DNA from 2 places in the Proteus sp. MB838 genome. Region 1 is predicted to be linked to the other one. Evidence: predicted binding sites of a transcription regulator. Region 1 holds the regulator's gene; the other holds the start of a gene.
What was found. The regulator PhoB, encoded in region 1, activates phosphate uptake and scavenging genes when phosphate is short. The targets are predictions, from matches to a motif close to CTGTCATAAAACTGNCNNAT.
Positions count from the first base shown of each region.

Region 2: pstS (phosphate ABC transporter substrate-binding protein PstS) is a predicted target of PhoB. The motif match lies at 10,222-10,241, and genes of this name have one in related genera.

Region 1 covers NZ_BAABMO010000053.1:571-10,229, reverse strand. The annotation lists gene brnQ (branched-chain amino acid transport system II carrier protein) at 222-1,559, opposite strand; gene phoR (phosphate regulon sensor histidine kinase PhoR) at 2,057-3,349, opposite strand; gene phoB (phosphate regulon transcriptional regulator PhoB) at 3,373-4,062, opposite strand; partial or broken gene sbcD (exonuclease subunit SbcD) at 4,284-5,515, shown strand; gene ACYUCW_RS16325 (SbcC/MukB-like Walker B domain-containing protein) at 5,512-9,237, shown strand; partial or broken gene ACYUCW_RS16320 (nitroreductase family protein) at 9,367-9,659, shown strand, end outside.
Region 2 covers NZ_BAABMO010000001.1:38,214-60,727, forward strand. The annotation lists gene glnG (nitrogen regulation protein NR(I)) at 1-509, shown strand, start outside; gene hemN (oxygen-independent coproporphyrinogen III oxidase) at 539-1,912, opposite strand; gene ACYUCW_RS00180 (DUF799 domain-containing protein) at 2,775-3,431, opposite strand; gene ACYUCW_RS00185 (DUF4810 domain-containing protein) at 3,428-3,778, opposite strand; gene ACYUCW_RS00190 (CsgG/HfaB family protein) at 3,803-4,483, opposite strand; gene ACYUCW_RS00195 (Tex family protein) at 4,937-7,270, opposite strand; gene greB (transcription elongation factor GreB) at 7,452-7,931, shown strand; gene ompR (osmolarity response regulator transcription factor OmpR) at 8,080-8,802, shown strand; gene envZ (two-component system sensor histidine kinase EnvZ) at 8,802-10,142, shown strand; gene pstS (phosphate ABC transporter substrate-binding protein PstS) at 10,345-11,385, shown strand; gene pstC (phosphate ABC transporter permease PstC) at 11,461-12,420, shown strand; gene pstA (phosphate ABC transporter permease PstA) at 12,422-13,324, shown strand; gene pstB (phosphate ABC transporter ATP-binding protein PstB) at 13,355-14,131, shown strand; gene phoU (phosphate signaling complex protein PhoU) at 14,146-14,880, shown strand; gene ACYUCW_RS00240 (ABC transporter substrate-binding protein) at 15,084-15,923, shown strand; gene ACYUCW_RS00245 (amino acid ABC transporter permease) at 16,021-16,758, shown strand; gene ACYUCW_RS00250 (amino acid ABC transporter permease) at 16,760-17,509, shown strand; gene ACYUCW_RS00255 (hypothetical protein) at 17,567-18,577, opposite strand; gene ACYUCW_RS00260 (ACP S-malonyltransferase) at 18,599-19,537, opposite strand; gene ACYUCW_RS00265 (ABC transporter permease family protein) at 19,549-20,856, opposite strand; gene ACYUCW_RS00270 (hypothetical protein) at 20,856-21,524, opposite strand; gene ACYUCW_RS00275 (ATP-binding cassette domain-containing protein) at 21,505-22,212, opposite strand; gene ACYUCW_RS00280 (ATP-binding protein) at 22,224-22,514, opposite strand, start outside.

The DNA.
Region 1 (9,659 bases):
TTTGAAAGTTGGCAACAAGCACAAACGTATATCCATCATACTGTTGATATTATTAGTCAATTCTCATCGTTAGCTAAAGAGTATGACGTTTCAAATTCCGTTCGTGCTGATATTGATAAAACGCTTACTAATCGCCTAAAAGAAAATCAACACTTACTTTAATTTCGTAAAAAAGGGAAACTTCCGTTTCCCTTTTAGATTTTAATTTAATGTATTTTAGCTTATTTGTTTATCCCAGAGTGGATCACTTTTTTATGTTGTGAGCCAGCTACTTTATCGTAAATAGCGCATATAACAATAGTCACTAATACAGGAATTAACCACGCTAATCCTTGCTCACTTAATGGTAATTTAGCCGCCCAATCCGGTAATAAATGTTTTAAATGATCAGATGCTTTAATGGCATCAAAAATGCCAAAAAATAAGCTTATTGCCATTGCAGGGGCAATAATACGGCTTGGATTATGCCAAAAACGTAAAGTGAAACTCATCAGAATAATCACAATACAAGGAGGATAAATCATCACCAGAACAGGAATGGAGAACGCAATCAGTTTACTTAAACCAAGATTAGAGACTACCGCGGAAAATACAGCCAAAATCAATACTAATGTACGATAAGAAATAGGCAAATAGCGGCTAAAAAACTCCGCACAAGCACAAGTTAAACCTACCGCGGTCACCATACAAGCTAAGAAAATAAGCAGAGCTAAAAAGAAACTACCAAAATTACCGAAAGTATGTTGCACATAAGCATGTAAAATATCTGCGCCATCTTTTGCTTCTGGAATAATGCTGCCGCTAGCAGAACCAAGCTTAAATAAACTAAGATAAATCGCCGTTAATAACACACCCGCGATAATTCCCGCCCACATAGTATAACGTGTTAATAAAGACGAATTATCAATCCCTCTTGAGCGGGCCGCATTGACAATAACAATACCAAAGACCATCGCGCCTAACGTATCCATGGTAAGATAGCCATTAATAAAACCTTGGGTAAATGCCATATCTTGATACGCTTGTGTAGCGGGGATCGGCGTTCCTGCTGGCCAAAATAGCGCAGCTAAACCTAATACAGCTAAGGCTAAAATTTTAATCGGTGCCAGAATGTGACCAACACTATCAAGTAATTTTCTCGGATACAGTGAAATACCGATAACAATTAAAAAGTAAATAACACTATAAATAAGTAAGGCAATATCACTATCACCCACTAAAGGGGCAATGCCAACTTTAAAAGAGACCGTTGCGGTTCGAGGGGTGGCAAATAAAGGGCCGACAGCAAGATAAGCGACTATTGCTAATAAAAGTCCCATAGATTTACCAATGGGGGTGCTTAATGCTTCAATTCCCCCTCCCACTTTCGCTAATGCCACCACTGTTAGCACAGGTAAGCCAACTCCGGTTAGCAAAAAACCAATGGCCGCAGTCCAAACAAACTCCCCTGATTGCAACCCCACCATCGGGGGAAAAATAATATTCCCTGCTCCAACAAATAGAGCAAAAGTCATAAAACCTAATGCCAGAATGTCTCTGGAAGTTAATCGATGTGCCATAAGATTTGTTAATATATCGTTATTAGATGGTTAATTTACATTTACTATATAAAGTAAATACAACAAAAATATCAGCAGTATCTATTTTGCTTCATGATGGGTTATTCAGAATAATATTTAAGAATAATCATTTTACACAGAGCAATTACATATTAAATAGAAAAAAGCGCCGATAACTGCTCACAAGTAAAACTTTTATAATGAAAAAAGGCAATAGCTGATCTAAAAAGCAGAATAATCATCTAAAGTATTTTTTCAGGCCAGTGATAACTGTTATATATCGCCAATTATCCCCGATATGATTTGTATATTTTTCACTCACCAAACGGCAATCTAGCCATCAATTAAAGTTCCCATTAATTAATAATATTAAAATTTAACGCTACGATATTAGATTTTATTGATATTGATTTGATGGGTATATGACAAAAATACCTTTATCACCTCTTTTAAAAATAGGTAATAAAGGTACTAATAAAATAAGAATAAAAACGAAATTATTTTTTTTCTGTTAACAATGTTTGCGGCATGATAAAAGAAAAAGTGCTTCCTACACCGACTTTACTTTCAATATTCAGTATTGAGTGATGATGTTGTAAGGACTTTTTGACAATCGCCAATCCAAGCCCTGTACCACCGGTGTGGCGGGAGCGCGCTTTATCTACACGATAAAAACGTTCGGTTAAGCGCGTTAAATGTTCAGCACTGATACCCGGCCCATTATCTGACACACTAAACAACATACCTTGTGGTACTTTTTTCCAACTCACGCGAATAGTCGTACCCTCAGGGGTATGATTTATGGCGTTATAGACAAGGTTAGATACGGCACTACGCAATTGCTCTTCATTACCACGAACAGCCCATTTATGGTCAATATCAAAGATGATATTTTGTTGTTCTTGGCTTAATGAGTGCGCGTCATGCTCAAGCACGCTTAATAGCGCAGGCATATCGACAACCGTGTTCAAATCAATATGAGGCGCAGATTCAATACGTGAAAGCTGTAACAGTTGTTGTACTAATAAGTCCATACGCTTTGCTTGCTCTTGCATGGTCTTAATCACTTTATGTTCAGCCGGGTTTTCTGCGGTATTCTCTTCCATCATCTCAAGATAGCCTTGAATAACCGTTAAAGGTGTTCTTAATTCATGGCTCACATTAGCAAAAAAATCACGTCGCGAATTTTCTAACTTATTCTTCTCGGTCACATCGCGAGCAACCATTAAACGTTGATCATCCGCATAAGGCATCACCCGAAATTCAACAATAGCACCATTATTTAATGCAATAGTTAAAGGGCGGCTAAAATCGGCGACGGTGAAATAATGTAAAAAATCGGGATAGCGCAATAAATTAAAAATATTTTGTCCATTATCATCAGGCCAACGAAAGCCTAGAAGATGCTGAGCAAGACTATTACACCAAAAGATATTTCCTTCATTAGTGATCATCACAACGGCATCTGGTAGGCTCTCCGCCCCGCTACGAAAACGCTTAATTAAATCACCTAATTCTCGACGGCGTTTACGGTTACGTTGCTGTGTTTGTCGTATACCATAAAAAATAGGCTCCCAGCCCCCTTTCCCTTCTGGGGGTAATACCGATCTATCGAGCCATAACCATTTAGATAATTTCATTAAATTATAGGCGTGCCATATCAAGGCACTCAGTAATGAGACCACGAGCAACCAAGGAAGGTGGCCGATAAATAGTGATAATACAAAGGCAGGTAAACAAAATAGAAATAGCCCCCACACGAGGGCTTTCCATGAGAGTCGTTCTAACACCAGTTAATTACTCCCTTATCAACTCAAAATCGAGCAGAGAAACGATATCCCGTTCCTCGTACCGTTTGTATCATTCGGTCATGGCCATCTTGCTCTATAGCTTTACGCAATCGACGAATATGTACATCGACAGTACGATCTTCGACATAAACATTGGTGCCCCAAACATAGTTTAGCAACTGCTCTCGGCTATATACACGTTCGGGATGGGTCATAAAAAAGTGGAGAAGTTTAAATTCGGTAGGCCCCATATCAATGGGTTTATCTTGACTGGTAACTCGATGTGAAACAGGATCAAGACTTAATCCATTAAATTCAATCACATCTTCTGCCGACATCGGTGACAATCGTCGTAAAATAGCCTTTACCCGAGCCACCAGCTCTTTAGGCGAAAAAGGTTTAATCACATAGTCGTCTGCACCTGTTTCGAGACCTTTGACTTTATCTTCTTCTTCCCCTTTTGCTGTTAGCATAATAATAGGAATATCACGGGTATTATTTTCACGCTTCATCTGTTTAATCACTTGGATACCCGAGCCTCCGGGGATCATCCAATCTAATAAAACCAGATCAGGGTAAGGGTCAATCAGAAAACTCAATGCAGTATCATAGTCCTCAGCTTCAATAGGCTGAAAACCATTTTGCTCTAATACAAAACAGATCATCTCTCGAATTGCGGTTTCATCTTCAACAACAAGAATACGCCTTGCCATACTCTATCCTGTGTTATTTATATAGAGGGTCATAATGATTATGAGGCACTTTTATGACAGATTTATGACTGACTATGACAATACTGGAATACAGTGTCATTATTAAGGTAAATAAGGCTAAAATTGGTGTAATTTCACTCAAAATACGTAGCTCATAGGTGGATTTTCACTAAAAAAGTAAGGTGCGCCATACTGACGGCAGTTAACATTAAGGGATAGCAATGCGGATTATTCACACCTCAGATTGGCATTTAGGACAATATTTTTTTACAAAAACTCGCGCCCAAGAGCACCAACAATTTCTCGATTGGCTATTAGCGCAAATCCGTGAACAACAAGTTGATGCAGTTATTGTTGCAGGGGATATCTTTGATACTGGCTCCCCCCCAGTTATGCCCGAGAGCTTTATAATCGATTTGTCGTCGCAATAAGAGATACTCAGTGCCAACTGATTATTTTAGGGGGTAATCATGATTCTGTGGCAACGCTAAATGAATCTAAATCACTGTTAGCGTGTTTAAATACCACCGTCATTGCTAATGTTCACACTGAAACCCCACAAGCCCCTATTATTCTTTATCAAAAAAATCACACACCTGGAGCATTACTTTGTGCAATCCCCTATTTACGCCCTAGAGATATGATAAATAGCAAAAGTGGGCAATCGGGAGCAGACAAACAGGGCGCTTTAAAAGAAGCGATCGCAGATTATTATCAACGCCAATATCAAGCCGCGCTCGACTTACGAAAACAACTCAATGTTAACATCCCTATCATTGCCACAGGGCATCTGACAACGATTGGCGCCAGTGTTAGCGATTCGGTACGTGAAATTTATATCGGCACATTAGAAGCCTTTAACGCAACCCTATTTCCTCCATTTGACTATATCGCCCTTGGTCATATTCATCGCCCACAGCGCGTCAATAAATCGGGTCATATTCGCTACAGTGGTTCACCTATTCCATTAAGTTTTGATGAAAGTGCACAACAGAAAAGTGTTTGTCTTATCGATTTTGAGCAAGATAAGTTAGCGGAAATGACACTATTAGCCATCCCTGAGTTTCAGCTATTACGCACTCTTTCAGGCTCGTTACAAGAAATTGCCACACAACTCGAAAAGTTAGCAACACAATATAATGAAATGGATACCACGATTTGGCTAGATATTGAAGTTTCAACTCAAGATTATCTCAGTGATATTCAAACCCGTATTCAAGAGCTAACTCAATCGCCACTCTTTGAAGTGATCGTATTAAGAAGAGCGAGAAAACAACGTCAAGCACTGATGCAAAATGAGAAAGAAACCCTAACTGAACTGACTGTATATGATGTATTTGAAAGGCGCTTAGCTCAACACCAGTTTGAAACCGAGGAAGACAAAACACGGTTAACCACACTCTTTAAGCAAGCGGTTGAAATGGCAGAGCAAGAGGATAACAACGCACGATGAAAATCTTAAGTCTGCGCTTTAAAAACATTAACTCACTCAAAGGCGAATGGAAAATTAACTTTGATCAAGAGCCTTTTGTTAGCAATGGGCTATTTGCCATTACAGGCCCGACAGGTGCGGGTAAAACCACGCTCTTAGATGCAATTAGTTTAGCCTTATATCACAGAACGCCACGCTTAGATAAAGTAACCCAATCTCAAAATGAATTAATGACTCGTCACACTGCAGAATGTTTAGCTGAAGTGGAATTTGAAGTTAAAGGGGTTGCCTATCGGGCATTTTGGGAACAACGTCGTGCTAATTATAAAGAAGAGAGAAACTTACAAGCCCCACAGGCTGAGTTAGCAAAAATTAATCGTTTAGGCGGTGAAGATAAAGTTTTAGCCAATAAAATTAGCCAAGTAAAAGAAAAAATAATCTCGATCACCGGATTAGATTTCGATCGCTTCACTAAATCCATGTTGTTATCACAAGGGCAATTTGCTGCATTTCTCAACGCTGATGATAAATCTCGTGCAGAGCTACTTGAAGAGCTTACTGGTACAGATATCTATCGCCATATTTCACAAACAATTTTTAAACATTGGCGCGAAGAAGAGCAGGCTTTAAACACGCTAAAACAACAAGCTCAAATGATGGCATTATTGGATGCAACAATACGCCAAGAGCTATTAACACAACAAGCCAATATTCAAGCACAAGTAACAAGGTTACAAAAAGAGCAACAGGAATACCAAGTTGCTAAGCAATGGCAAGAAAAAGCGCTAGAAATTCAGCAGCAACAACAATCAGCCCAAGCGGGACTCTATGAGGCTCAACAGGCATTAATTATTGCTCAACCCGATATTCAACGCTTAGAAAAAAATGAGCCAGCAGAAAAAATTCGCCCTCTTTATGATGAAAAAAATCGTCGTCTTACAGAGCAAAACTATTTAGCAACACAGTTAACAAGCTTAAAAACAGAAAAACAGGCTATTGAACAGCAAAGTCTACCTATCAATAAAAAATTGGCAGACTTTCATGAACAATTAAAAACGCATCATGAGAAAAAACAGCACACTTTACAGTTAATTCGTGAGAAGGTACTGCCTTTAGATAATCAATTGGTGCTGTTACAACAAGAAATTAGTACTAATAACCAACACAAGCATAAATTAGAAAAAATATGCGCTGAATATCTGCAACATTCTCAGTTAGCCGAGAAAAAATTAATCACCACACAACAACAAGTTAATCAATTAAATAACGACTTAACACAACACGCCTATCATGCACAACTTGCGGAAAATCTACCCTTATGGCAACACTATTTTCAGCAATATAATGAAATATCAAACCAATATCTTGCCAACCAAAAACGAGAAACAGCAGAGCAGGAAAAAGTCATAAGTTTGGAAAAAGCATTACAACAAGCTACCCAAACATTAGCCACCCAACAAGAGCAACTTAATTTACAGCAACAGCAACTACAATCTTATCAAACACAATTGGAAGCGCGTCAAAAAGCAGACAAACCCGATGAAATAAAACCGCGATTACAACAAATTAATCTGCAAAAAAATGCATTGGCAAAAATTATAAATTTACACACTCAATTACAACGTAATGGCAAAGAGCAGCAACATTATCAAACTACATTGAGTGAAAATCAGCAAAAAATAGCAACTCTAACCCAAACGATTGCAGAAAATGATCTGGCACTAAAAGAGAAAGCACAACATCTTAAAGATTTAAATGACAACTATCTTTTGCTACAAAAAGTCGCCGAATATGAGCAAGAGCGTGCACGTTTACTGAAAGATAAACCTTGCCCTCTATGTGGCTCAACACAGCATCCTTATGTAGAAACCTATCATGACATCAAACCAGATGAGACAAAGCTACGTTTAGAAGCATTACAACAGCAGGTGCATTCACTCACCATCACCTTAGCCGAACAGCGAACCCAACTGGTAAACTATGGCTCACAAAATAGCACCTTGAGTGACAATATCGCTCAGTTAACCCAAGAGAATAGCGTACTGACCCAACAGTGGCAGACGTTAGCACAAGCACACCATTTACCGTTAGTTGATGATGCAGATAACTTACTGACATTAGAACAATCATTAAATCAGCAAGAGCTTATTCTCACAGAAAAACTTGACAGTTATCAGCAATTAGAAGCCCAAACACATCAAAAGAATACGCATTTTCTCAATGCAAAAGAGCAATTTAATCAACAACAACAATCGGTTAAGCAACAGCAAAATGATTTAGATTATTTGCAAAAAACAATCAAAACCTATCAGCAACAAAGCGAGCACTTGCACCAACAGCAACAACAATTAGCACAACATATTCAGTCAGCGATTGAAAAACAAGGCTATACACTCCCTGAATTTGAGCAGTTCACGCCATGGTTGGCAGCTCGTCAACAAGAGCACCAGCAATATCAAAGTCAGTTAAAAGAGCTTCAGCTATTACAACAAAGCCTACGTGAACAGCAAGTGACGCAAAATGAAAAAAAACGTTATTTAGCAGAAAAACAGGCTGAACTTGAGGCGCTATTAGCAAAATTAAGCCAACAACAGCACCAACAAACACAATGGCAGGATCAACGACAAGCCTTATTTGGTTCACAATCTGTAGAGCAGGTACGTAGTGAACTTGATAAACATAGCCAATTTTTACAAACCCAGATTGAGCAATATACTCAAGAAAAAAACCAACTAGAAAACCGACTTAATCAATTAATTGGCCAATATCAAGAGAATGAAAAAGCCCTACAACGAGCAATAACACAAGCACAACAAGCCACTGAACACTATCAACACGCGTTAAAAGAGAGTCTTTTTGCCGATGAAAATGACTTTTTAGCCTCTCTATTATCGGTAGAGGAAAGAACACGTCTACAAGAGCAGCAAAAACAGCGACTTGATAAACTTTTACAAGAAAAAACGCGCCTTGAGACTCAAGAAAAAGCCTATCAACAACATTTATTACAACAACCATTACTCTCAACCCAATGTACTGCTGAGCAATGTAATATCCATTTAGACGACTTAGCAAAGCAACACAAAGCGTTGCAAGAAACACTATTTAGTCTGCAAATACAATTACGCCAAGATGATGAAAAACGGATAGAGCAACAAACACTATTAGCGCAAATAGCCAAACAGCAAGCGCATTATGATGATTGGAGTTATTTAAATGAGTTAGTTGGCTCTGCATCTGGTGATAAATTTAGTCGCTTTGCCCAAGGGTTAACCCTCGACCATCTTATCTATCTGGCTAATCGTCGCTTAGAAAAACTACATGGTCGTTACTTTTTACAACGCAAAACGACAGGTAGCCTTGAATTACAGATTGCCGATACATGGCAAGCAGATGCTCTACGCGATACACGTACACTTTCTGGTGGAGAGAGTTTTTTAGTCAGCTTATCCCTTGCCTTAGCGTTATCTGATTTAGTCAGTAATAAGACGCAAATTGAGTCACTCTTTTTAGATGAAGGCTTTGGCACTCTCGATCCTGATACACTAGATATTGCTTTAGATGCCTTAGATAGCCTTAATGCTTCTGGCAAAATTATTGGTGTGATCAGTCATGTTGAAGCGATGAAAGAGCGTATTCCGGTACAAATAAAAGTGAAAAAAGCGGGGGGTTTAGGAATAAGTCAGCTAGCACCTGAGTTTAGATATGGTAATAAGAGCAATGAAAATCAATCAGTTAAAGACTAGCTCTAATAATTTGATGTAAGTGGTTAAAATTTTTAGATATCAATAAATCACCCACAGCGTCTATAGTATGTGCATAGATTAGCTCAGGCTAAACAGCTTTAAACGCTTATATTTATCAAGGAGATAAGCATGTCTAACGCATTCACAGAATTAATGAAAAAACGTAGAACAATTTATCATTTAGGTAATCAACTGCCTATTAGCGAAGACAGAGTTGCTACGATCATCAAAGAAGCGGTTAAAGAAAGCCCTAGCGCATTTAACTCATAAACTTCTCGTGTTGTCGTTTTATTTGGTGAACAACACCAGAAATTATGGAATATCGTTAAAGATACTCTGAAAAAATTAGTCCCTGCGGATGCATTTAGCGCAACAGAAGCCAAAATTAATAGCTTTGCTGCCGGTGCAGGCTCCATCCTTTA
Region 2 (22,514 bases), on a different contig from region 1:
TACGTATTCAATTACCTCCACTGCGTGATAGAACAGAAGATATTCCAAGCTTAGCGCGTTATTTTCTCCAAAAAACCGCTCGAGAGCTTGGTGTTGAAACCAAAGTGCTCCACCAGCAAAGTTTACATTGCATGATGGAATACCACTGGTCAGGTAACGTCAGACAATTAGAAAACGTATGTCGTTGGTTAACGGTTATGACCGCTAGCCAAGAGATTATGCCGCAAGATTTACCTCAAGAGATCCGCCAATCAGATGAGAAGAGCAAATCGATACCTCGAGTCTCCTCTCAACATTGGTCACAACATCTTTCATTATGGGCGGATGAGGTATTCAGTGAAGGCAAAGAAAATATTCTTAATGATGCTCTACCGCAATTTGAGCGCACCTTACTACTCAGTGCGCTTTCCTATACAAAAGGCCATAAACAAGATGCTGCACGTTTATTAGGATGGGGAAGAAATACGCTGACACGTAAATTAAAAGAGTTAGGTATAGAGGAGTTTTAAGTCACTCCCCTCCCTTTTATTTTTGCCCACTAAATCACTCGAGAGAATTGGCGTTGGCGCATTTGATTACGTAAATAAGTATCAAAACACATACAAATATTACGGATCAATAAACGTCCTCTTGGAGTGACCTGAATTTTTTCTGCGCTGATCTCCACCAATCCATCTTCTGCCATTGGTGCAAGCAATGCTAAGTCTTCTTTAAAATAATCTTGGAAATCAAGCTGATATAGATTTTCAATCTCAGTAAAGTTAAGATGGAAATTACAAATCAAGGTCTTAATAACATCGCGACGAATACAATCATCATGAGTTAGAGAGAGTCCACGCCACAACGCATGCCCTTCGCTATTTACGCGAGCATAATACTCTTTTAGCACTTTTTCGTTCTGCGCATAGTGATCACCCAGCATACTGATAGCTGAAACGCCCATTCCCAATAAGTCACACTCTTCATGAGTGGTATATCCTTGGAAATTACGATGTAGAATACCTTGGCGTTGTGCAACCGCTAATTCATCATCAGGCTTAGCAAAGTGATCCATACCAATAAACTGATAACCATTTGTGGTGAGTGTGGTGATAGTCTCTTGCAAGATCTCTAACTTTTCTTCTGCAAGTGGTAAATCTTCATCTTTAATTTTACGTTGTGCGGCAAATAAATTAGGTAAATGTGCATAATTGAACACACTTAAGCGATCAGGGGACAATTCAATCACTTTTTTTAACGTAAAAGCAAAACTTTCTTTAGTCTGTTTAGGTAGCCCATAGATCAAATCAATACTGGTAGAATGAAAGCCCACTTCACGCGCTCTTGCTACTAATGAAAAGATAAATGCTTCATCTTGTTCACGATTAACTTTTTGTTGCACCTCTTTATTAAAATCTTGCACCCCCATACTTAGGCGGTTAAATCCCTCATTGTGTAAATGATCAATAACATCTAACTCAATCTCACGGGGATCAATTTCAATAGAGAGCTCAGCATTTTCCACAAAATGAAAATGTTGTCTTAATAAGGCGACTAAGCGACTAATTTGCTGTTTATCAAGAAAAGTGGGAGTACCGCCCCCCCAATGCATTTGGGTCACTTTTCTATTTTTAAAATAGCGAGCGCGATTAATAATTTCTTTTTCTAAAACATCAAGATATTCATCAGCTTTATGTTTATGGCGCGTGATAATTTTATTACAACCGCAGAAATAACATAACTTATGGCAGAAAGGAATGTGAATATACAGTGACAGAGGTCGTTCGGGATAACGCTTTGTTGCTTGTTCGAAATCCGCATCACTATATTGCTGATTAAATTCCAATGCCGTTGGGTATGATGTGTAGCGCGGACCTGAATAGTTATACTTATGGATCAGGTCAAGATCCCAAATAATTGTTTGTTCTGACATGCTTCTACCTTCCAAAAGTGAACCGCCGATGTGCCATACCAGCCAACAGACATTATGACCACCAGAAATAATAGTGTAACCAATAAATGCTTAACTGAACACGAGAGAAAAAAAGATCCTGTTTTTGATCTTTTCACTCTATCTGTAAATAATCACTCAAGTAAAAAATATGATATAGATCACATTAAACGGAAATAGTATTACTGTTAAAATTTATTTATGAATAATTTAAGTTTATTCAATATGTTAGTAGCACATTTTAATGACACATCTTTTTTCGATTATTTTTATAACACATTAAAAAAAATATATTACTCAAAATACACTTTAAAATAAATAAATATATCGTTTTATTAATTTTATTATATTTTTATTCTCTCATAATTCGATAGTTATAATTATAATGATAATTAGCCCTTTACCTAATTTATAATATTACATACTCTATATTTAAACATTGATTAATATCCAATTAAGTCGTGTTTTGATTTAAATTTGAGGCTCAGTAAAAGAATAAAGGTCGCTATATTACAAGGAAAGATAGCACTCCCCATTACCTTTTCGCATTCATTCTGATATTTCTCTTATTTAATCGTCTCTTTATATATTCCGAATTAAGGATTATGCGCCACGGAAGGAAATGGACAATCAACCAAGGATGGTTAGTTCTCTGCGATATATCATTTCCCCCCCTTAATGTTTCACTCTCAAATCAGTAGTCGCACGCTGTTTATATAAAATGCAGATAAAATCACCCAATATAAATAAGAATAATTATTATTTATAATAGATAAATAAAAACGCGGCTTATATTTACAATATAAACCGCGTCTTTTAAAAGAGTAATCACTATAACAAACTGTTATTGTCCCTCTTTTTCATAGTGGGGAGAGCGAGGACCATATAAGATCCCATTGGCATGTCCAGCAGAGAGTAAACGCACACTTGCTACTCCTGCAATTTCGTGACTTTTATCTGCAATAGTATCAACAATTTGAGTCACTACTGCAGAAACTAACATGCCCACCAAACCATTCGATGCTGTATCCCCTTCTGCACTCGATGCACTGGCATGTCCACTCCACAGTAAGGCACCATTACGTAAATCAACCAATTTAGCACTGGCACTGACACGCGTCTCACTGGCGATCACTTGATAAGAAGTACCATATTGGGTGACATCCAAATAGAGCACAGAATCCGCACCAAAAATCTCACGTAACTTACTAGGACTCACCGCTTGGATATCGCTTCCCGTTGACAAACCATTTTGTTTAAAGGTCTCTTCAACAACCGCGACAGGAAAAACATAATAGCCAGCTTCCGCCAAAGGATAAGTCACTTGAGATAAAAAGCTATGGGCAGCTTCTACTTCTGGAGTCTGATTTTTAGGTAACAGCACTAAAATGCTTTTTGGTTTACTTGCTTTAAAGGCGGTATAGTCTGTTTTGACTGGCTCTGCACATCCTGATAACACAAAAGCAAATGCCACAAAAACTAACGTTAAAATGCGATTCATTTTTGTGCTCCCTTATTTTTCATCAGAAAATCCATAAACTTTGCTGATTCAGGATAAAGAGTTTTCTCCTGATCAAACTCACTCATGGCTAAGTCTAATGCGCCAGTGGTCACATATAACATGCCCAAATGTGCATGTAACCCCGGTGGAACGCCTAATGATTTTGCTCGGGCAACCTCGATGCTTTTTTTCAATGCATCGATTTGCGCATGAGGATCACTTTCACTTTGTTGATAATATTGATATACCACCGTTTGATAACTATCCCAGTTATAAAGAGGCTTTGGCGCTTGGCACCCAACCAATAACAACGAGGCAAATAGCAACCCCAGCAATGATTTTGACATTTTTATATCCTTATAAAATTGGGGTTACTGCTCAGGCTGCCAAGCATGGCTTTCAATCCCTACAACTAAATTATTCACCGCTTCACGAATGGCTAAATCAAGCACTTTACCATTAAGTGTTGAGTCATAACTTGCTGTGCCACCAAAACCAACAATCTCACGATTAGAAAGCTCGTATTCCCCCGCACCTTGCGTAGAGAACACCACTTCAGAGGTATTCACATTCACAACATTTAAGTTCACTTTGGCATAAGCAACTTGGGTTTTTCCACGTCCTAAGATACCAAATAGTTGGCGATCACCTACTTCTTTGCGACCAAACTCTGTCACATCACCAGTAATAACGTAAGTTGCGCCTTTTAATTGCTGACTTTGGCCTTTAATCTTCGCTTCTTGTGTTAACTCCGTTAAGTTAGCGCGATCTAAAACATTAAAACGGCCTGTTTGTTGTAAATGTGTAATTAAAATCGTTTTAGATTGATTACCCAATCTATCCACACCATCAGAAAAAATACCATTCATGTAATTAGAACGGTTATCAAACTTACCAATAGCAATGGCACTCTTAGGTCCTGAGTAAGTCGTATTATAGGTAGCCACTTTAGCAACCTCTAAAGAGCGAGAAGATTCTGAGGCACAACCTGCTAGTAATGAAGCAGAAAGTAAAACTACCCCTAATGATAATTTATTAAATGTCATTTTCATCATCCAATATCGGTGAAATAAACCTATCGTCATTGATTTTTGTTGTGCAAATCCTATGACGAACAATAAAATAAGATAAATTTTAATTTACGTTTCTATTTTACCCGCCATTAAACCATAACAGTAGTAAGGTTAATAATGGGATCAACTTATTTTTAATATAAAATTAATCACCCATAGGGAAAATAGAAAAATGTTGATAAAAGAAACAACAAATGAATATAAAGATAAAATACGTCATATTCTATCTATTATATTAGCAATATACCTTAAGTTAGATAAAAGCAGACTCAGACAAAAGACTAAAAGTATATTTTATATTAACAAAATAATTTAATTGCTGATTACTTTTGGCTTTTTATTCATCAAACCATAGATTGAGTGAATAGTTATGAAACGTGAAGTAATACAATTTATTACTTCACGTTGAGATTGATGGCTGCCTATAAGATATTAGCGTTTTTTACCAAATGCTGCGGCCAATGCATCACTCATCGCACTATTACCTGCATTGTTACCCGTATTTGATTGGCGGTTTCTGGTCGGTTTTTGCCCGCGACTATGTTTAGAAGCATTATCCTTAGTCACTGACTGGCGTTTATGATCACTATCAGCAGCCACTTCATCTAAACGCATGGTTAACGCAATACGTTTACGCGGTAAATCGACTTCAAGGACTTTTACCTTCACAATATCGCCGGTTTTTACCACAGTATGGGGATCTTCAACAAATCTATCCGACAGTGATGAAATATGCACTAATCCATCTTGGTGTACCCCAATATCTACAAAGGCACCAAAATTAGTCACATTAGTTACAGTACCTTCCAATATCATACCACTGACTAAATCATTCATTGTTTCAACACCTTCGGCAAAGGTGGCTGTTTTAAACTCAGGTCGAGGATCACGCCCCGGTTTAGCAAGCTCCTTTAAGATGTCATTAATGGTAGGTAAACCGAACTGCTCGGTGACAAATTCTCTGGCATTGATTTGTGAAAGTAATGCACTATTGCCCATGACTTGATCAATTTTTTGATGTATTGATTGCAAGATATTTTCAACAATAGGATAGGCTTCAGGGTGAACCGTTGAGGCATCAAGTGGATTTTTACCATCACGAATACGTAAAAATCCCGCACACTGCTCAAACGCTTTAGGCCCTAAGCGCGCCACTTTGAGTAACTGTTTTCTATCCACAAAACGGCCATTTTCATCACGCCAAGCAATAATATTTTGAGCAATAGATTGGCTAAGCCCCGCCACTCGCGTCAATAGCGGTACAGAGGCTGTATTTAAATCAACACCGACACCATTTACACAGTCTTCAACAACAGTATCTAATTTTTTTGCCAATAATGTTTGGCTCACATCATGCTGATATTGACCCACCCCGATAGATTTAGGGTCAATTTTTACCAATTCCGCCAATGGATCTTGTAAGCGACGAGCGATAGAAACAGCGCCACGAAGAGAAACATCCAGATCCGGAAATTCTTTCGCTGCCAGCTCTGATGCCGAATAAACCGATGCCCCGGCTTCGCTCACGATCACTTTTTGTGCTTTAACTTCTGGGTAGCGTTTTACTGTATCAGCAAAAAAGCGCTCTGTTTCACGTGATGCAGTACCGTTACCAATCGCCACTAATTCTACATTATGCTTAATACATAATGCCGCTACACTAGCAGCGGCTTTATCCGCTTGTCCGGTATGAGGATAAATAGTATCTGTCGCAATCAGCTTACCGGTACTATCCACCACCGCGACTTTAACCCCAGTACGTAAACCAGGATCTAGCCCCATCGTAGCTCGCATACCTGCAGGTGCGGCCATTAAGAGATCTTTTAGGTTACGTGCAAACACATTAATGGCTTCATCTTCCGCTTTCTCACGTAACTGACCCATTAACTCAGTTTCAAGATGCATTAACACTTTTATACGCCAAGTCCAACTGACAACGGCTTTACGCCAACTGTCCGCAGGTTGATTATTAAGACGTAAACCTAAATGCTCCGTAATCAACTGTTCGCCATAGCTCTCTTTGGGGGCTTCTTCGAATTGTGGATCAGGATTAAGTGATAACTGCAAAATACCTTCATTACGACCACGAAACATCGCTAATGCACGGTGAGAAGGTACATGAGCAATCGGCTCATGAGTATCAAAATAATCGCTAAATTTAGCGCCTTCTGCTTCTTTTCCGTCAACAACTTTGCTAACAAGATGCGCATTTTTCCATAAATATTGGCGAACTTTAGCTAATAATCCAGCATCTTCTGCAAAACGTTCCATTAAGATATAGCGAGCCCCATCTAAGGCTGCTTTACTATCATCTATTCCTTTTTCAGGGTTGATATATGCACTTGCTGCGTCTTCAGGAGTATGTTGTGGTTCATTCCATAACAAATCAGCTAATGGCTCTAAGCCATTTTCAATTGCAATTTGCCCACGAGTACGACGTTTCGGTTTATAAGGAAGGTAGAGATCTTCAAGTTCTGTTTTACTTTGCGTCTCATTAATCGAAGAGCGTAATTCTTCTGTGAGTTTCCCCTGCTCTTCAATTGATTTTAAAATAGTTTGGCGACGATCATTGAGTTCCCGTAAGTAACTCAGGCGGGTTTCCAATTGACGAAGCTGAGTATCATCTAACCCACCAGTTACCTCTTTTCGGTAACGGGCCACAAAAGGCACCGTATTCCCTTCATCCAGTAACGTAATGGCCGAAAGTACTTGCTGGGGCTTTACTGATAGCTCTTGTGCAATAATTCGGCTTAATGATTCATTCATAATATATTTACCTACCGAGAGGAGTGGTTAAAAAAGATGGCTATTATACACGCGCAATAAGAAAAAAATTCCGCTTATTATAGGCCAAGCATGACATTTATGAGGAAAATAACAGATTATTCTGTGATTCGCGCTATAGTATCTGTATGAAATTCAATGTTGATGATCGTATTTATTGGTAATGGCAAAAAGTAACTATATTACTCGTGATGGCTGGCATGCCTTGGATAAAGAGCTAAAATATCTTTGGAAAGAAGAGCGTCCTCGCGTCACTCAATCGGTCTCTGAAGCAGCGGCTCAAGGTGACCGTTCGGAAAATGCTGAATATATCTATGGTAAAAAAAGATTACGTGAAATAGACCGACGAGTTCGTTTTTTATCCAAACGTCTTGATGAATTAAAAATTGTTGACCCAGATCCTCGTCAAGAAGGAAAAGTGTATTTTGGCGCTTGGGTAACCCTTGAAGACGATGATGAGAACATTAAGACATTTAGACTAGTCGGCCCTGATGAATTTGACCCAGCAAAACAGTGGATTTCTATTGATTCCCCTGTCGCGAGAGCGCTGATCGGTAAAAAAGTGGATGATGAAGTTAGCGTGCAAACGCCAGGTGGCATCGTTAATTACTGCGTATTATCTATCAAATATTATTCGGAATAAGATAAATAAATAGTGTGATATTCTAAGATACAAAGTCAGAACAAGTTTTGCCTATAAATCATTAATATTTATTCTTTGTTTTTGGTTTAATATTCTTATCAATGATAGAATTCGCTAATAAAAGCATTTGCACTTCGGGAGCTTAAAGATGCAAGACAGTTATAAAGTGCTGATTGTGGATGATGATTTACGTCTACGTTCACTATTAGAGCGCTATTTGACAGAGCAGGGTTTTCAAATCCGCACCGCGGCAAACTCCGATCAAATGGATCGTTTACTTACTCGCGAATCTATCCATCTTATTGTCCTCGACTTAATGCTTCCTGGCGAAGATGGCTTATCTATTTGTCGTCGCTTGAGAAGCCAAAACAATCCTATCCCTATTATTATGGTGACTGCCAAAGGGGAAGAAGTTGACAGAATTGTCGGACTTGAAATTGGTGCTGATGATTATATCTCAAAACCATTTAACCCAAGAGAGCTATTAGCCCGTATTCGTGCGGTGCTTCGTCGCCAAGCCAACGAACTACCGGGAGCACCTTCACAAGATAATGCGATTGTCTCATTTGGTAAATTTAAGCTTAACCTCGGTACGCGGGAAATGTTCCACGAAGATCAACATATGCCTTTGACCAGTGGTGAATTTGCCGTATTAAAAGTCCTTGTTTCACATCCCCGAGAGCCATTATCACGTGATAAATTAATGAGTCTGGCGCGAGGTCGTGAATATAGTGCGATGGAGCGTTCTATTGATGTGCAAATTTCTCGTTTACGTCGCATGATTGAAGAAGATCCCACCCATCCTCGCTATATTCAAACGGTTTGGGGACTGGGTTATGTCTTTGTACCTGATGGAACGAGCGTATCATAATGAGAAGGCTGAGGCTTTCACCCCACAATAAGCTCACTCGCTCTCTATTTCTGGTTATCTCATTACTTTTTTTTAGCTTGATAGCCAGTTATGTTGTTGTACAGCAACTTATTGTCGGGCCAAGCCTCCAGCAATTTAATAAGGTATTAGCGTATGAAATTCGTACGCTAGTACCGGAAGAACTGATCTTAGTCGATGGCACCCCACTTAAAATTTCTCCCGCTCTACGTAATAAAATTTACAACGAGTTAGGTATCTCATTCTTTGATAAAGACGCCGCTTTAAAAGCTGGTTTAGAATGGGCAAGAGAAGATTTAGAACTTAGCCAGCAGATGACGGATTATCTCAATAGTGATACGACGATTTGGCTAGAAAACCCCCTAGAGTATCCTATTTTATGGATTAATACCCAACTCTCACCCACGCTATGGATACGCGTACCACTTACCGAATTAGGGCAAAATTTCTTATTACCCGTTTATCGGCAAGCCATTATTTTTATCATCATCGTAGTGGCATTTTTCTGGTTATATAACCGTTTTCAAAATCGTCCATTGCATGAAGTTGAATATGCAGCACGACGCATTGGTAAAGGGGTGATCCCTCCACCAATACCTGAATCAGGCACTGCTGAAATGCGTTCAATTATTCGAGCATTTAATCAAATGTCATCAGATATTCGTTCATTAGATAATGATAGAACACTGGTGATGGCCGGGGTAAGCCATGATTTACGCACTCCGTTAACGCGTATTCGTCTTGCTACAGAAATGATGAGTCCTGAAGATAGTTATCTTGCTGATTCTATCAATAAAGATATTGAAGATTGCGATGCCATTATCGGTCAATTTTTAGACTATATGCGCACAGGCAAAGAGATGTCTTTAGAATTATGTGATATGAATGGTCTATTGCGAGAAGTGATCTGCGCTGAATCTAACTCAGGTAAAGTCAGCGAAGAGCATTTATACCCTTATCCTATCAATATCACAGCAAACCCAATTGCCGTCAAACGGGCGCTTACCAATATGATTGTTAATGCCACACGCTACGGACATGGTTGGATAAGCATCACAAGTAATCAAAATGAAGAATATGCTTGGTTTCAAGTTGAAGACGATGGTCCAGGCATTGCCAAAGAAGATAGACAACGTTTATTCCAACCCTTTGTTCAAGGGGAACAAGCACGAAGTTCAACCGGTGCGGGTTTAGGTCTATCTATTATTCGTCGGATCATGGATGCCCATGGTGGCTTTGTCGAACTCGGCGATAGCACGAAAGGCGGGTTACTGATCCGTGCCAACTTTCCGTTAAAAGTGCAAGAAGACGAAGATGATTAATATCCTCACTTTTTAACGTTAACGCCCTTCTTATTTTTTCTCACCTATTTTTATGCATTATTTTCACTCTTTTTCTGCTTTGTCATAAAACTGTCACAATTAAGACATTTAATTGTCATCTAACTGACCTATTGTCTGTGCGTACCGTAACCGAAGTTGATAGATGTCGAAAAGTTATTCTACCTATCCCACAGGAGGGATTATGAAACTGATGCGTACCACCCTGACCAGTGTCATTGCCGCTGCACTTTCAATGACGGCTCTTTCTGCACAGGCAACGACCTCACTGACTGGTGCTGGCGCAACGTTCCCTGCTCCAGTTTATGCAAAATGGGCAGATAGCTATCAAAAAGAAACTGGCAACAAAGTTAACTACCAAGGCATAGGCTCTTCTGGTGGTGTAAAACAGATCATTGCTAATACTGTCGATTTTGGTGCTTCTGATGCACCATTAGCTGATGAAAAACTCAAGGCTGACGGTTTATTCCAATTTCCAACTGTCATCGGTGGTGTGGTGATGGCAGTCAATATCTCAGGTATTAAATCCGGTGAGCTTGTCTTAGACGGTGAGACTATCGGGAATATCTACTTAGGCAAGATCCAAAAATGGAATGATCCTGCTATAGCTAAACTAAATCCAAAACTCAATCTACCTGACCAAAACATTGCTGTTGTTCGTCGTGCTGATGGTTCAGGCACATCATTCGTTTTTACTAGCTACTTATCTAAAGTAAATAGCGCATGGAAAGATGAAGTAGGCGCAGGCTCTACCGTTAAATGGCCTACAGGCTTAGGTGGTAAGGGAAATGATGGCATCGCAGCCTTTGTTCAACGTCTACCAGGCTCAATTGGTTATGTTGAATACGCTTACGCAAAACAAAACAATCTTGCATATACTCAATTAGTCACTGCAGATGGCGAAGTTATTCCTCCTACTGCCGATAGTTTTAGCGCAGCAGCGAGAAAAATTGATTGGAGTAAGAGCTTTGCACAAGACCTAACGAATCAAAAAGGCGAAAATGCCTGGCCAATTACTTCTACTACCTTCATTTTAGTGCATCAAACGCAAAAAGATGCGGCTAAAGGAAAAGAAGTACTGAATTTCTTTAACTGGGCATATGAAAAAGGCAATGATGAAGCGAAAAATCTTGATTACGCCGTATTGCCAAAAGAAGTGGTAGAACAAATTCGTGCCGCTTGGAAAACAAGCATCAAAGACAGTAATGGTAAACCAATTTACTAACCAAAGGGTTACCATTAAAAAATAGATTAACGTTCACCCCCTGCAACACAGGGGGTAATAAATTAAAGAGGCTTTATGGCCGAGCATACAACGGTAATAAAGGCCCCGAGTAAACGAGGGGACGTTATTTTTAGCGCACTAGTTCGACTAGCTGCGTTAATTACACTTTTGCTTTTAGCAGGTATCATTGTTTCACTGATTTTCGCCTCATGGCCAAGTATTCAACAATTTGGTCTGTCATTCTTGTGGACGAAAGAGTGGGATCCACCCGCACAGGAATTCGGTGCTTTAGTACCAATTTACGGTACTGTCGTTACCTCAATTATTGCCCTGATCATTGCGGTTCCGGTGAGTTTTGGTATTGCACTCTTTTTAACAGAACTGGCACCCAATTGGCTAAAGCGCCCATTAGGTATCGCTATTGAGTTATTAGCCGCTATTCCAAGTATCGTTTATGGTATGTGGGGACTCTTTATCTTTGCGCCGCTCTTTGCCACATACTTCCAAGAGCCTGTTGGCAATGTGCTCTCATCAGTCCCTATTGTCGGTGAGTTATTCTCTGGTCCTGCGTTTGGTATCGGTATATTAGCAGCAGGGGTTATCCTCGCAATTATGATCATCCCTTATATCGCGTCTGTAATGCGTGATGTATTTGAACAGACCCCGGTGATGATGAAAGAATCCGCTTACGGTATCGGCTGTACCACATGGGAAGTGATTTGGAATATCGTTTTACCTTATACCCGAAACGGTGTGATAGGTGGTGTGATGCTTGGATTAGGTCGTGCGCTCGGGGAAACTATGGCTGTGACCTTTATTATTGGTAACACCTACCAGTTAGACTCTGCATCACTCTTTATGCCGGGCAATAGTATTACCTCTGCATTAGCCAACGAATTTGCCGAAGCAGAAACAGGTCTTCATACCGCTGCATTAATGGAATTAGGTCTGATTTTATTTGTCATTACCTTTATCGTCCTTGCGATTTCTAAGTTTATGACACTACGTTTATCTAAGAATGAAGGAGCACGTTAAGATGGCTAAAACATCCTCTTCTTCATTACAAGTTCAAACAGAAAAAGAACTGCATATACGCCATAAACGCCAACTTTGGCGTCGTCAAAAAAACCGTATCGCACTGTTTTTATCTGTCTCTACCATGGCATTTGGTCTGTTCTGGTTAATGTGGATCTTGTTTTCTACAGTAACCAAAGGCTTTGATGGCATGTCTTGGGCCTTATTCACAGAAATGACGCCACCCCCTAACACCGATGGTGGCGGATTAGCTAACGCCATTGTGGGTAGTGGTCTACTTATTTTATGGGCGACGGTCATTGGTACTCCTTTGGGGATCTTAGCGGGTATCTACCTTGCTGAGTATGGACGTCGTTCATGGTTAGCGGAAGTCATACGCTTTATCAACGATATTTTATTATCAGCCCCATCGATTGTTGTTGGACTGTTTGTGTATACCATTGTGGTGGCACAAATGCAGCACTTTTCTGGTTGGGCGGGTATTGTGGCATTAGCGTTATTACAAATACCTATTGTTATTCGCACCACGGAAAATATGTTGAAGTTAGTCCCTGATAGCTTACGGGAAGCAGCTTATGCATTAGGGACGCCCAAGTGGAAGATGATCGCTAAAATCACGTTAAAAGCCTCCGTATCAGGTATTATCACGGGCGTATTATTAGCGATTGCGCGTATTGCGGGTGAAACAGCACCACTGCTATTTACTTCACTATCTAACCAATTCTGGAGCACAGATCTAAACGAACCGATAGCCAACTTACCTGTGACTATCTTTAAATTCGCCATGAGCCCTTTCTCACAATGGCAAGAGCTTGCTTGGGCTGGCGTATTACTGATCACCCTCTGTGTTCTATTTATCAATATTATCGCGCGCGTGCTGTTTGCTAAAAATAAGCATGGCTAACGCAGAAAGTTAAGCAAGAGAGAACGTTGAATGACTATGGCTAATGATAACGCTGGAAACAAAATCCAAGTTCGTGACTTGAACTTCTACTATGGTAAGTTCCATGCGCTGAAAAATATCTCATTAGATATTGCCAAAAATAAAGTAACGGCATTTATCGGCCCTTCTGGCTGTGGTAAATCCACTTTACTGCGTACTTTTAATAAAATGTATGAGCTTTATGGCGAACAGCGTGCTGAAGGTGAAATCTTGTTAGATGGCAACAATATTCTGACAGATAAGCAAGATATTGCGCTATTACGCGCAAAAGTAGGCATGGTATTCCAAAAACCTACACCATTTCCAATGTCGATTTATGACAATATCGCTTTTGGTGTACGCTTATTTGAAAAACTGTCTCGCGCTGAAATGGACGAACGCGTTCAGTGGGCGCTGACCAAAGCCGCATTATGGAATGAAACCAAAGATAAATTACATCAAAGTGGCTATAGTCTTTCTGGGGGACAGCAGCAACGTTTATGTATCGCACGCGGTATTGCTATCCGTCCTGAAGTATTATTACTGGATGAGCCATGCTCTGCACTCGATCCTATCTCTACAGGTCGTATTGAAGAGCTTATCAGTGAACTAAAATCCGAATATACCGTGGTGATCGTCACCCACAATATGCAGCAAGCTGCACGTTGTTCTGATTACACTGCATTTATGTATTTGGGTGAATTAATCGAGTTCAGTGATACGGATACATTATTTACTCGTCCAGCGAAGAAGCAAACTGAAGATTACATCACTGGGCGTTATGGCTGATAACGAGGCAAATCATGGATAATTTAAACCACAATAAACATATTTCTGGTCAATTTAACGCTGAGTTAGAGCATATCCGTACAGAACTGATGGTCATGGGTGGCTTAGTTGAAGAGCAATTAAAAAAAGCCATTACCGCAATGCATAACCAAGACCAAGCATTAGCCAATGAAGTGATTGAAGGTGATCAAAAAGTCAATATGATGGAGGTTGCCATTGATGATGCCTGTATGCGTATCATTGCCAAACGTCAGCCCACCGCCAGTGATTTACGCCTTATTATGGCGATTTCTAAAACTATCGCCGAATTAGAGCGTATTGGTGATGTGGCAGAAAAAATCTGTAAAACGGCCCTTGAGAAATTTTCACATCAACATCAACCACTGCTAGTAAGTTTAGAGTCCTTAGGCCAACATGCGATACAAATGCTCCATGATGTTCTTGATGCTTTCGCTCGTATGGACTTAGAAGAAGCTATTCGAGTCTATCGTGAAGATGCAAAAATTGATAACGAATATGAAGGTATTGTTCGTCAATTAATGACTTATATGATGGAAGATCCTCGCACTATCCCGAGCGTACTGACGGCATTATTCTGTGCTCGTTCTATCGAACGTATTGGCGATCGTTGCCAAAATATCTGTGAGTTTATCTTCTACTACGTTAAGGGTCATGACTTCCGTCATTTAGGGGGTGACCAAGTAGAAAGAATGCTGACAAAAAATGATGATAGTCATTCTGCTAATTAAATAATTTATTCACTCTCTTTACGCTCTGAAACAGAGGCATTATTTGCCTCTGTTTTTTTATTTATGTTTATAAAGTCACTATCTCTCCTTAACTTATTCTATAAAAGCATATCCATATCATTTTTTATTATTTTATGAACTTAGAACAACTTGATAGCGTGATAGCCAACATAACAATGAGAATACTTTTTTTGGGGTGAATAATGAAATTACGTGTTTTGGCAACGGCATTAATTGCTGGCTCAGTGCTTTTTTCTGGTCTGGCAAAAGCCGATAAATTAGACGATATAAAACAGGCAGGTGTGGTACGCATTGCTATTTTTGATAGTAACCCACCGTTTGGTTTTATCGATCCACAAACCAAAAAATTGGCAGGTTATGATGCAGATATTGCGAATGAAATTGCCAAAGATCTCGGGGTAAAATTGGAATTACGTCCAACTAACCCAGCTAACCGTATTCCACTACTTAGCGCCAAAAAAGTCGATTTAATTGCCGCCAACTTCACCATTACCGAAGAGCGAGCAAAACAAGTCGATTTCTCTGTACCTTATTTTGCTACTGGACAGAAATTTATCGCGCGCAAAGGCGTATTAACCAGCCCTGAGCAAATTGCGTCATTACGCATTGGGGCTGACAAAGGCACCGTACAGGAAATTACCTTACGTGAACGCTATCCTGAAACTAAAGTCATCTCCTATGACGATACCCCTCTTGCGTTTGCCGCATTACGCAATGGCAATGTACAAGCGATAACCCAAGATGATGCTAAATTAGTAGGGTTATTAGCTAATTTACCTGAGAAAATCAAAGCTGATTTTGAAATATCGCCCTTTAGTATTACACGAGAATATCAAGCCGTTGCCGCAGCTAAAGGTGAACAGCGTTTAATTAACGAGATTAATAACACGCTATTAAGATTAGAGAAAGAAGGCAAAGCAGACGAAATTTATAATCGTTGGTTTGGCCCAGATACTAAGTCCGCTCAACCTCGTGGTGACTTTAAGTTTGCCCCACTTTCTGAGCAAGCGCCTCAATCCTAATGGTAGAGCAAATAACGATTTAATTCATCGCGATGATTTATTGATAAAACACCAACCCCGCTACTGCGGGGTTTGGCGTCTGCAATAGGTAATAATTATGTTTGCGCAGTTTCTTTCTCACTATCTTCTTGAGCCTCACTACTTAAGTTGGCTGTGGCAAGGTTTTTTAATCACCTTGCTTATCTCTTTCTGGACTATCATTATTGCCACATTACTAGGTTTTCTTCTCAGTGCTGCCTATGATAGCCATATCGCGCCATTACGTTGGTGTGCGGCCATTTATACTTCACTCTTTCGTAATACCCCATTATTGGTTCAGCTCTTCTTTTGGTATTTTGCTTCTGGTGAACTATTGCCACAAACGGCCATGATATGGCTTAACACCCCACATGAACTTTCTTTATTTGGCTTAACGCTCTCTTGGCCCTCTTTTGAATTTTTAGCCGGTATTATTGGGCTTACCTTTTACTCTGTACCTTTTATTGCCCAAGAGCTAAGAGCAGGAATACAGGGAGTCAGACAAGGCCAAAAATATGCAGCTTTAGCGTTAGGATTAACCCACTGGCAATCCATGCGTTATGTCATTTTACCGCAAGCTTTTCGTATCGCCCTTCCGCCATTGTTGGGTCAATATATGAATATTATCAAAAACTCCTCTCTCACTATGGCCATAGGTGTCGCAGAGCTTTCTTATGCTTCAAGGCAAGTTGAAACTGAATCATTGCGTACTTTTGAAGCGTTCGGCGTCGCCACCATACTGTATATCGCTGCCATTGCATTAATGGAAGCTTGGGGGCAATGGCATCAGCAACGAAAATTAGCGCAAGGATATTGATATGGACTTTACTGTTATTGCTGATAATTGGCAGTATCTACTTTTTGGCGCGTATCCTGATGGGCCATTAGAAGGTGCGGCTTTAACTATATTTATTAGTGTGATCGCCGGTATTGTATCTATTATATTAGGGACGCTTGGGGGGATCGCTCTCGCCATGCTTAAAGGGGTATGGGTTAACTTATTTGCCGCTTTTTTAGGTTTTTTCCGTGCTATTCCGGTCATTATGCTGATTTTTTGGCTCTATTTTCTATTACCCGTGGTATTAGGAATGGAAATTCCTGAGATAACCACTGTGATCTGTGCTCTAGCACTTATTACCTCCTCTTATATCGCTCATGGTGTTAAAGCCGGTATTCTCGCTATTGGCAAAGGGCAATGGCAAGCAGGTTTATCATTAGGATTTAATCGCTGGCAGACGCTTTGGTATATCGTGTTACCACAAGCATTACGTATGATGGTGCCCTCTTTTATCAATCAATGGATAGCCTTAATTAAAGATACTTCCCTCGCTTATGTTGTAGGTGTCGGTGAACTCTCATTCTTAGCAACACAAGTTAATAATCGCAGCATGGTGTACCCGATGGAAGTTTTTTTATTTGTTGCCTTTATTTACTTTGTGCTCTGTTTTTCATTAGAGTTAATTGCCAACCGAGTGGGGAAATTATTTACCACCCAAAAAGAAAAACGCTCTTTTTGGCAATATGTTATCCCTAATAAAAAGCCTTCACTGAGTGAAAAAATTATTTAACTTATTCATCCCCTAATAATATTGATTAGGGGATTAAATAATAACCATCACAATGTCTTACTCCTTAAAATTTTTTAGTGCTTTTAAACGTAAGATCATATCAAATGCTAATATAAATTCCTGATAGAGTTTATTTCTCCGCTCAATAAAATAAAGATAAATAACTAAAGATAAACTCACCGAATAAATTAAAAAGAAATTCTCTTTTATATTCAGCAAATAGAATAATAAACAGAGTAACAATGTACCTAAAGGGATCAAAATCAGAAACCATAATACACGGCAAAACAGGCCTCTTTTTTTTACCTCAGCAAAATCTTCTTCAAAGCTATAACAGATAATCATCCCCATTAGGTAATTAATTTTACTCGCCTTCGATAAAAAAAGCATAACAAACAGAACACTATATAAAAGAATGATTAATGCAACAATAAACTCAATATTAAGATAACCTTGCTCTAACGAGAAAGTAGCACTGTTCTGGAGCGGAAAAACAATAGGAAAATTAACAAGTAAACTTAAAAAAACCTCATTAACAATAAGATAGGATATGTTAAATTTTTTCTTCTCACGGCTATATAAAGAAAAGTTATTCAAATAATGAATTGAACAACTGACATAAAACTTGATCAAAAAATACATAAAAAACCATATCATTAATGGTGACAAGAAAAAACCAAGAAAAATAATAATATATATTTGGCTATCAAAAACAATCTCGATTAAATAAGAGGTAACAAGAAATATTATTATAACCCCAATTATATAGCTTAACGAAAAAACAGTAAAATAACGTGATATTATCGTCCTTTTTATATCGCTTTTATTATTATTTTTTAAATAAAACTTTTCAGAAAAGAGACAGTATCGCCAATATATTCGCTCATTCATCACTGCACTGAGTAAGATGACAATAAAAATAGCAAAGTTACCCATAAATAATAACCAAAAACTTAACTCATTATAATTATTAATAAAGCATAAACTTAATACTATCGAGGCGATATAAATAGGTGTTAGCATAGTATGATGATGCGCTTGCATATAATAATGATAATTAGGCAACATAATTGCTCCTATATAAGATAATTAAATATAATCATTAACATGCAATATATTTTTATCTTTTAGCGTATGTGAATTTTTCGCTAAATAATACAATGACTTGCTATCACCAAGTTCAATAAAATTGTGATAGCCTAAATGACACCATAGCGCCATAGTTGCTGTCCATCTTACGGTTTCTGTGAGTTGATTAACTAAATTCTGTTTAATTGTCTCAATATCGCTAACAATCTCAGCAGAAACATTCATCACTAGGGGTTTATCTGGGATTGAAAAAGGGATTGTCTGTAAAAAGTGAGCAAGTAAATTTTTCCCTTCGCTCATCAATTCAGTGTGCCAAGCACCATTAACGGCTAATTTATTCGTTTCTATTTTCATATTAGCTAATTGATTAACAACCTTACGTACACTTGCATACTCCCCCCCAATAACTTGGTGAAGTTCACTGTTATCACAGCAAATATTCACCTTTGTGGCGAGATCTTGCTGGTCGATCAATGTTGATAACGTCTGATAAGAGCAATTTTTAACAACATACATTACCCCTTTGTTATTCTTAGCGAGCTGTTGCATGATAGATGCGCGATAACTAATTAACTTAAAGACAGATTCAAGTTCCAGTACGTTCGCCGCAAATAACGCTGAATATTCTCCAGCGCTGTGCCCTGAATAACCCGCCTCATTCACACAACAATGCTCACGCAGTAAATAAAGAGAAGCAATATTGATAGTTGTTAACGCCACTTGCTGATAACAGGTTTGTACCAATTTATTCATGGGCCCTTTTAAACAAACCGTCCTTACATCGAACCCTGCTATTTCACTCGCACAATTCCATACTTCTTTTATTGATGGAACGTCACGATATACCCTATTTCCCATACCTAAATAAGGCCTACCCTGACCTGGAAAAAATAAAATGCTCTCTTGATTTTGGTGATACTTTTTCTCTCTCAATGGCATAGACCATACTCCTAAATAGTAATATTATTTTTTTGATATTTTTGTAAATAGTGGCTAACTTTAAAAATAGAGTTACACGAAGCGATTGTTGCGGAAAAAAATAATAATAGAGGGATTTTAAACATAGCATCATATTGCCATAGCCAAGGGATCATTAATGAATAGCTATTATTATCAGATAAAGAAATATTGATTTGTTTCAAATTAATCAACCAAGATAATAGCTGATTAATTAATAATATCGTTATAGAAATTGTTATAGTCATAAAAATAGCCAATAAAATAAATAATCGAGAAAAACTACCTCGCCAAATACCTAATCGATTAAATTCGAACAGATCACCAATAGCTTTTTTGATAGTGATGATAATGATTTTATTCACTAAAAAATAATAATAAATAGCAATAATGCTATACAATAATAGCATTGACCACTTAAAGAATGTCACAATAGAAATAATATAACTTTGTCTCTCAATAACAGGGATCACTTGCAAATTTAAAGATTTTTCTTTATTAATCCTTGTTATTTTAGCTATTACGCTATCCATATCATGCACATTTTTTAATAGAATATTTATTTTTGAGACACTTTTACTTTTTTTTATATATTGTAGTGTTTCTAATGGAATTTTGATCATGGCATAAGGATAACTATTTATTTGTGTGTTAAAAATACCACGTACATAAGTTGGTAATACCATTTTTTCATTATTATGAATAAATACAACATTAACTAAATCCCCATAGTTTATATTTATAGCATCAGCAATAAACTTATCTATCGTGATTTCTGTTCTTCTGACATGAGACAATTCACTCCCTGAAACAGTTAGATCGTATGCTCCTATGGTTAATAATGACTTAGGCTCGATAGCTAGGCCAGAAAACAATACTGTTTTTTTATTGATAACATTTTCTATCATGCCTGAAAAAATAATTTGTGGTGAAATTACCTGAATTTTTTCTAATAACTGCTTATCATAAGTTAATAAATGGATGATTTCTTCAGCATTGGTTATTTCCAAATAATCTTTCTTATCAGTAATATCCTGTTTATTATCTTTTTTATAAATTTCGATATGCCCTAAATTGGAATATGCTACTTGCTCTTTGAGCAGTAGCGTGAGGTGATGATAAAAACCCTCCAAAATCGAGATGGCGACACAGAGTAAAACGATAAAACATAAATTTCGATAAAAATGGCTAAGGGTTATATAAAGTAACCCTAATGTGTATTTGATATAAAACCAAGATAATGAACTAGAAAGTAATACTATCAAAATAAATATTGAGATGAATATAATAATATTTTCCATTAATCACTCTCTAATGTTATTGGTTGAATAACCGCGGTCTTTTCAATAGATAACCAAGGAGGAACGCTAGTGAAACTATATCGAGCAATTTTTTTACTCGCTTCATTTTCTTGAAGTAATTGAGCCATGATCTTTTTTGCTTGTGTCACTTGCTCACAACTAAATAATGCACGCGCATACATATAGTTAATCATGGGTATAAGTTCACTATTGATATTAATATTCTCAAGTAATTGCTGACTGTCTTTTTTAGCCACCACACAGCGCCCTAAATAACGAGGTGTAAAAGCATCCATTCTTAATCTTAGATAGATCAACCGCCAATTAGTTGGATTTTTTTCAACAACTTCATCAAGATAAAAAAAGGCCTTTTTTATTGTCTGTGCAGCCTGAGAATAAGCTTTATTTTTATGATAATAAGCGGATAAAAATACACTAACATAACCATAAATGACTTTATCAAATGGATGATCACCTTGTTTTATACTGTATTCTAACTCTGAAATTAATGAGGTCAATTTATCACTGGCAGTAAATGTATTCAGTGATATAAATAATAAAAAACGTTTATCACTATTTTTAATGTCTATTTTACTCTCTACTTGCGAGAGCAATAGAGAAATTATTATTAAAATAATACCGATACAATTAAGTTTTCTCCCCATCATATAACTCTCCATGTTTAAGCGTTATAATTTTATCTACAGTCATGTTTAGATGATTACAATTAGTGATTAATAATATTGGTATAGATAAATCTTTATGTACTTGTGATAATAATTGGATAAAATAATCAAAGTTATTCTGACTGAAACAATCATTATTATAATTAGCAATGATACACTTAGGTTTTTTCACTAAAGCTCTGCTAAAGGCAACCTTTAGCAATTGATCTGTTGATAACGATTTTGGGGTTTTATTATAGAGTTTTTCTATGCCCATAGATTTAAGTGTATTTATAATATTATTCTTTAGCTTTTTTTTATCTTTATGATCGACTACTGAATAATAAATATTATCAAATACATTACAATGATTAAAAAAGTAATTTTCTTTGAAAACAAAACCGATCATTCTATTCCTTAATAAAGCTCGCTGCTTTTCATCTAGAATATTTATATAGTTACCTAAAAAATAAGTATAACCAGTATATTGAATATCAACTCCTGAAATAATATCAAACAATGCATTCTTTTCATTCTCTTGTTGATATTTTATTAATGTAAAATGCTCATTATTAATATCGAATGTGAGATTTTTAAAAATTATTTCAGCATTACTTTTATCATGATTAAATTTATTAATATTTGTTAGTGAAAATAGTGCTAATTGGCGTGCTTTTGTTATTCCATACATAAAATACCTTATTATTGTTTCCAACAATCAACCAGCCAAACACCATTTTCTCCATCAAACGCACTCAAAAGGTAATGAGAGGCACTATCTGCTGCTTTTTGTAAATGATCGAACATAAGAGCCGGTGTGATAAACCCACTATCACCATAAAGACAATTTAAAAAATAGCAATTAAGATTAACAGGTAACGCTGTGAATGCGGTTTCAAGTATAGAAATATATTTATAAGTCAGTAACGCAGTTATATAAATTGAACCCGTCTGTTTATTAATACAACGGTGCCAATTTTTAACTAATTGCTT